Regions from separate parts of the Micromonospora sp. NBC_00421 genome, predicted to be linked through region 1. Evidence: predicted binding sites of a transcription regulator. Region 1 holds the regulator's gene; the other holds the start of a gene.
What was found. Region 1 encodes HspR, which represses chaperone genes until heat shock. Its sites were predicted from a motif close to TTGAGTNNNNNNNACTCAA; they were not measured.

Region 1 (3,407 bases):
CCCGACGGGCTCCCCGCTCGGTGCCGAACTGGAAGCCCTCCGGGCCGAGTTGGACGAGCGGACCCGCGACCTGCAACGGGTGTCGGCGGAGTACGCCAACTACCGCAAGCGGGTGGACCGGGACAGGGGTGTGGTCCAGGAGCAGGCGACCGGCTCGGTGCTCGCCGCGCTGCTGCCGATCCTGGACGACCTGGACCGGGCCCGGGAACACGGTGACCTGGTCGGTCCGTTCGGCACGGTGGCCGAGCAGCTCACCACGGCGTTGGGCAAGTTCGGCCTGACGCCCTTCGGCGAGCAGGGTGACCCGTTCGACCCGACCCGGCACGAGGCGGTCGCGCACCAGACCTCACCGGACGTCGACGAGCCCACCTGCGTGCAGGTGATGCGCCGGGGGTACCTGCTCGGCGAGCGGTTGCTGCGGCCGGCCATGGTCGCGGTCGCCGACCCGGAATAGTGCACGGCCATCCGGTCGCCCCGCCCGCCCTCACCCGGCGGGCGGGGCGACCGGGCCACATCTCACGGAAGGGGGTGGACCGGTGAGTTCCAAGGACTGGATCGAGAAGGACTTCTACGCCACGTTGGGCGTGGAGAAGTCCGCCTCCTCGGACGAGATCAAGAAGTCGTACCGGAAGTTGGCCCGGGAGTCGCACCCGGACCACAACCCCGGTGACCCGTCGGCCGAGGAGCGGTTCAAGGGCGTCTCCGAGGCGTACGCGGTGCTCGGCGACGATGCCAAGCGCCGCGAGTACGACGAGATGCGCTCGCTGTTCGGCTCGGGCGCTTTCCGCCGGGGCGCACGCGGCCCGGATCAGCCCGGTGGTGCCCCGTTCGACGTCTCCGACCTGTTCGGCGGCGGCGGTGGTGGGGACACCCGGTTCGGTGGCGGCGGCTTCACCGACCTGTTCAGCTCGATCTTCTCCGGCGGTGCCGGTGGGCCCGGTCCGACGCGGGCGCGTGGCCCGGCCCGGGGTCGGGACGTGGAGGCCGAGGTCGCCCTCGACTTCGGCGACGCGGTCCGGGGCGTCACCCTGCCGTTGACGCTGCGGGCGCCCGGCGTCTGCGACACCTGCCACGGCAACGGCGCGAAGCCGGGCACCCAGCCGACCACCTGCCCGGTCTGCCACGGTGCCGGGGTGACCACCCGTGACCAGGGGTCGTTCAGCTTCTCCGAGCCGTGCCGCAACTGCCAGGGCGTCGGGACGGTCGTCGAGGAGAAGTGCCCCGAGTGCCACGGCACCGGCGGAGTCACCAAGGCCCGCACGCTGAACGTCCGCTTTCCCGCCGGGGTCGCCGACGGTCAGCGGATCCGGCTGGCCGGGCGGGGCGAACCGGGCCAGCGCGGTGGGCCGGCGGGCGATCTGTTCGTCCAGGTGAAGGTCCGCCCGGACGACCTGTTCGGGCGTACCGGTGACGACCTGACGCTGGCCGTACCGATCACCTTCACCGAGGCGGTGCTCGGCACCGATCTGCGGGTGCCCACGCTGGACGGCGCGGTGACCCTGCGCGTCCCGCCGGGAACCCCGTCCGGTCGGGTGCTGCGGGCCCGGGGCAAGGGTGTGGTGCGACGGGACGGGCAGGCCGGTGACCTGCTGGTCACGCTGGACGTGGTGGTGCCGGCGACGGTGTCGGACGAGGCCCGGGCGGCGCTGGAGTCGTTCGCCGGGTCGACGCCGCCGGCGGCCCGGGAACATCTCGACGCGCGGGTGCGTCGGGCCGGTTGACCGGTGGACGGGTGCGGAGGTGAGTGGGATGTCGGACGGGTTCGTCGGTTCGGGTGACCCTGCCTACGAGGCCAAGGTGCTGATGATCTCGGTCGCGGCACGGATGGCGGGAATGCACCCGCAGACGCTGCGCCAGTACGACCGACTCGGCCTGGTGCAGGCCGGCCGGGCGGCCGGGGGCGGGCGGCGCTACAGCGTGCGCGACGTGGTGCTGCTGCGCGAGGTGCAGCGGCTCAGTCAGGACGAGGGCGTCAACCTGGCCGGCGTGAAGCGGATCATCAGCCTGGAACGCCTGGTGGAGCAGGCCCAGCAGCGGGTGGCCCGGTTGGAGGCGGAGCTGGACGCCGCGTACCGGCGGATCGCCGAGCTGGAGACGCTGGCCAGCGGCTTCTCCCGGGGTGACCTGGTGCCGACGAACCGCACCTCCACGGCGCTGGTCGTCTGGCGTCCCCGCCGCACCCCCGACCGCTGACCGGTTTTCCGGCGGTGAGGCGGTGGTTCCGGTTAGCCTATGAATCAGGTCCAACCAGTTCAATCCGGGCTCCGATGGCGGGGGGAAACCGTGGCGGAATCGGCGAAGAAGGTGGCCCGACAGGCGGAGGAGCGGCTCGACAAGGTGGCCGAGAACGTCCGGGAGAAGTTCGACCGGGTTACCCAGGGCAAGTTCTCCGACACGGTGAAGAACGGCAGGTTCGCCGACCGGGCTGATCGGACGGACCGGGCCGAACGTGGGGTGGACCAGGGGCAGGCTGTGGCGAAACGCCGGAACCAGGGCGGATCGGAGCGCTGACGATCCGCCGACGTGCGGGCCGGGACCCACGGGGGGTCCCGGCCCGTTCGCCGTCCTGCCAGGCGTGGGGCTGCGGTGTGGGCCGGACTCGCCGGTGTGGGCCGAGTTCAAACCGAACCAAACCGAATCGGATCCAAAAGAACCAATCGGACTTAATCCGACCAGGTTGTCGACTGGCCAGTCGCCGCTGGGGCCGGGTCGCTGCGGTGGGTGCGCTCGGTTGCGCTCGGTTGCGCGGGCGGGGCTCGCTGCAGATGCGGTCACTCTCCCGCCGGGGCCACTCGCCCGCCGGGTTGCTGGTCCGCAGGTACTCCGTAGATTGCGCAGAGTAACTTCCTTGCGCCATGACACACAGTGATCTGCGCGCTTCCCCTCGCATGTCTCCTTGCCCGCTTTGCTCTGCTGCCATCGGGGCGACATCTGGCATGGCCTGCGGGGTAGTAGTGAGAGCGCTCTCTTCTTGATCCGAGGTCTGGTTACCTGTCGTGACTGTCGCAGTGAGGACAGCAGAGCAAAGGGAGTGAGTGGTAGAGGGTGGGGGTGGGGTGATGGTGGCACTGCGTGATGGGTCGGAGTCGTCGTTCTTCGCTGGCCGCATCGTGGTCGCGGGGAAAGGGGGCAACACCGTTGCGTTAGGTGGTCCGGCTGTTCGTCGACCACCGCTGCCTCGCCGATCATGGAGTTGTGGTGGGTGACAGAACGCCCGTAAAGCCCCCAAGGTCGGCACCACCACTCCATGATCGCCAAGCGGGCCCACCCCGCTCCCCGATCGGGCACTTCCTGTCCCGGGTTGACCAGCCGCCCACGGCGTTAACGCAACGGTGTTGGGGAGAGGGGGCCGACGTGATCGCTCTGGCCGGGCCGGTGTGTCAGCTCAGCCGAGTCGGCGGTTCCCC
Region 2 (3,407 bases), 3.2 Mb from region 1:
GGCCGGCCCGGTGCGCGGCGAGCAGCTTCTGCTTCACCCCGCCGATCGGCAGCACCCGGCCGGAGAGCGTCACCTCACCGGTCATCCCGAACTCGGGCCGCACCGGTCGGCCGGTCACCAGCGAGGCCAGCGCGGTGACCATGGTGATGCCGGCGCTCGGGCCGTCCTTGGGCACCGCGCCCGCCGGGACGTGCAGGTGGATCCGGTGTCCGGCGAGGACGTTCGGGTCGAGGCCGTACCGCCTCCCGTGGGAGCGCAGGTACGACCACGCGATGTGGGCGGACTCCTTCATCACGTCGCCGAGCTGCCCGGTCAGGGTCAACCCGGGCTCGCCCTCCATGCTGGTGGCCTCGATGAAGAGCACGTCGCCACCCGCACCGGTGACGGCCAGGCCGGTGGCCACGCCGGGCACCGCCGTCCGCTCGGCCGACTCCGGGGTGAACTTCGGCCGGCCCAGGTAGCGGGCCAGGTTGCCGATGTCGACCCGGACCGGGGCCGGGTCGGTGGCCAGGCCGACGGCGACCTTGCGCAGGATCTTCGCCAGGGCCCGTTCGAGCTGCCGGACGCCGGCCTCCCGGGTGTGCTCCCCGGCGATCCGGGCGAGGGCCTCGTCGGCCACGGTGACCTCCTCGGCGGTCAGCCCGGCCCGCTGGAGCTGCCGGGGCAGCAGGTGGTCGCGGGCGATGGCCACCTTCTCGTCCTCGGTGTACCCGTCCAGGGTGACCAGTTCCATCCGGTCCAGCAGCGGGCCGGGGATGCTCTCCACCACGTTGGCGGTGGCCAGGAAAAGCACGTCGGACAGGTCGAGGTCGACCTCCAGGTAGTGGTCCCGGAAGGTGTGGTTCTGCGCCGGGTCGAGCACCTCCAGCAGGGCGGCGGCCGGATCACCGGCGTACCCGACTGCCAGCTTGTCGACCTCGTCGAGGAGCACCACCGGATTCATCGAGCCGGCCTCGCGCAGTGCGCGGACGATCCGACCGGGCAGTGCCCCGACGTAGGTGCGCCGGTGGCCGCGGATCTCGGCCTCGTCGCGGACGCCGCCGAGCGACACCCGGACGAAGTTGCGGCCCAGCGCGCGGGCCACCGACTCGCCGAGGCTGGTCTTGCCGACGCCGGGCGGGCCGGCGAGGGCGAGCACCGCGCCGGAACCGCGCCCGCCGACCACGCCGAGGTTGCGCTCGGCGCGGCGGTTGCGCACCGCGAGGTACTCCAGGATGCGGTCCTTCACGTCGGCCAGGCCGGCGTGGTCGGCGTCGAGCACCGCACGGGCCGCCGCCAGGTCGGTGTCGTCCTCGGTCCGGGTGCTCCACGGCATCTCCAGCACCGTGTCCAGCCAGGTCCGGATCCAGCCCGCCTCCGGAGAGGCGTCGCTGGCCCGTTCCAGCTTGCCGACCTCGCGCAGGGCCGCCTCGCGGACCTTCTCCGGCAGGTCGGCCGCCTCGACCCGGGCGCGGTAGTCGGCAGAGCCGTCCGGCTCGTCCTCGCCCAGTTCCTTGCGGATCGCGGCGAGCTGCTGGCGGAGCAGGAACTCCCGCTGGGACTTCTCCAGCCCGTCCCGGACGTCGCTGTTGATCTGCTCGGTGACCTCCTGCTCGGCCAGGTGCTCCCTGACCCAGCCGACCAGCAGTTCCAGCCGGGCGTTGACGTCCGGCGCGGCGAGCAGTTCGGTCTTCTGGCCCAGGCTGAGCCAGGGCGCGTAGCCGGCCGCGTCGGCCAGTTCGGACAGGTCGGTCATCCGCTCCATCGCATCGATGACCTGCCAGGCGCCCCGCTGTTGAAGGACGGAGGTCATCAGGGCCCGGTACTCCCGGGCCAGCTCACGGGCGCGACCGGCGGGTGCGGGTTCGTCGAGTCGGGTGGCCTCCACCCAGAGGGCGGCGCCGGGCCCGGGGACCCCGGAGCCGATCCGGGCGCGGGCCAGGCCGCGCACCACGGCGGCGGGTTCACCGTCGGGGAGCCGGCCCACCTTCTCGATGGTGGCGATCGTGCCGACGGGGCCGTACTCGCCGTCGATGCGCGGCACGGCGAGCAGGGTCTTGTCACCGCTGGCCCGGGCCGCGTCGACCGCGGCCTGGGTGGTCGGGTCGAGGGTCACCGGGATGACCATGCCGGGCAGCAGGACGACGTCGGTCAGGGGAAGTACCGGAAGGGTTGCCATCGGACACCTGCCATCGGTTGAGTTGAGCGTGTCTCACTCAAGTCACAAACCGTTCCCCATGTTCCGGGATGTGACCCAGGACACATCCCGGGGGCACCATCACCCTCGGCCAGCATTGCCCGGACCCGGATTTCCCAGGATTCACGCGCCCCGCCAAATGAAAGGGAGGCGTATTGTTGCGGATTTGGCGTCAGATAGGTCAAACTCTTAGCACACCCCGCTCAACACAGGGAGTAATGGCGATGGCAAGGAAAGTAATCACCGTTCTGACCGACGACCTCGACGGCGGAAAGGCCGATCGGACCGTCGAGTTCAGCCTGGACGGGGCGGCGTACACCATCGATCTCTCCGACGAGAACGCGGGGGTGCTGCGCAAGACGCTCGACGCATACATCACCGCTGGCCGCCGAATGGGTCGGGGCGTGGTCGACGCCGGTCGCCCGGCTCGCCGCCCCGCGCGGGCCGGGGTCTCGGGAATGGATCGCGAGCAGAACCGCGCCATCCGGGAATGGGCGACCAAGAACGGCCACGAGATTTCCGAGCGTGGTCGCATCCCGGTGTCGGTCGTGGAGGCGTGGAAGAACCGCTGACCGGCAGGTCGGGTCACGATCGGATGCGCCGGGGTCACGCTGAGATATCAGCGTGACCCCGGCGCTTTTCGTGCTGTCCACAATTTCCAACCGTCGGCCCGCCGCCGAAAACCGTTGCCGGCCCGGTCAGCCGCGACCAGTTACGGCCCGGAGTCGGCACAGGTGGCCCGCACCACGGCCCGGGGTCGGCAGGTGGCCGGCACCACAGGCGGGTCGGCACGGGCCGGCCCGCACCACAGGGCGGGCGGCTTCGGGCCGACCGGGTGGAGTCCCACGAAAACCACGGGCCGCCCCGGGATCACCCGGGGCGGCCCGTCGCCGTCGTCGTCCGTCCGGTCAGTTGACCTGGATACGCACCACGTCGAAGGCGGGGGTCTGGTTGGCCCGCTCCATCATCGGCACCCGGTGCGAGCCGTCGCCGGCCCAGACCGCGCACTGCGCCGTACCCGACTGCGGCAGGCCCGGGATCTGGATGGTCACGTCGTCGGCCTGGTTGCCGCCCTTGCCGTCCTCGGTGGCCACGAAGAACGCCGGAACGTCCTGCGGGTTGGACGGGGCCTGGTTGGTGCTCTGGAGCATCCGGCAGGCGGTGTGGAAGTGGCCGCGGGTGAGACCCTGGCCGTTGAGCACCGAGCTCTCCACGTAGTAGCCACCCTGGC

Region 2: lon (endopeptidase La) is a predicted target of HspR. The motif match lies at 2,181-2,199, and genes of this name have one in related genera.

What each region holds. Positions count from the first base shown of each region.
Region 1 is NZ_CP107929.1:5,707,033-5,710,439, reverse strand. Features, by position in the region: gene grpE (nucleotide exchange factor GrpE) at 1-454, shown strand, start outside; gene dnaJ (molecular chaperone DnaJ) at 537-1,721, shown strand; gene OHQ87_RS24360 (heat shock protein transcriptional repressor HspR) at 1,750-2,193, shown strand; gene OHQ87_RS24355 (hypothetical protein) at 2,284-2,511, shown strand; gene OHQ87_RS24350 (hypothetical protein) at 3,386-3,407, opposite strand, start outside.
Region 2 is NZ_CP107929.1:2,487,723-2,491,129, forward strand. Features, by position in the region: gene lon (endopeptidase La) at 1-2,158, opposite strand, end outside; gene OHQ87_RS10770 (histone-like nucleoid-structuring protein Lsr2) at 2,401-2,748, shown strand; gene OHQ87_RS10775 (hypothetical protein) at 3,085-3,407, opposite strand, start outside.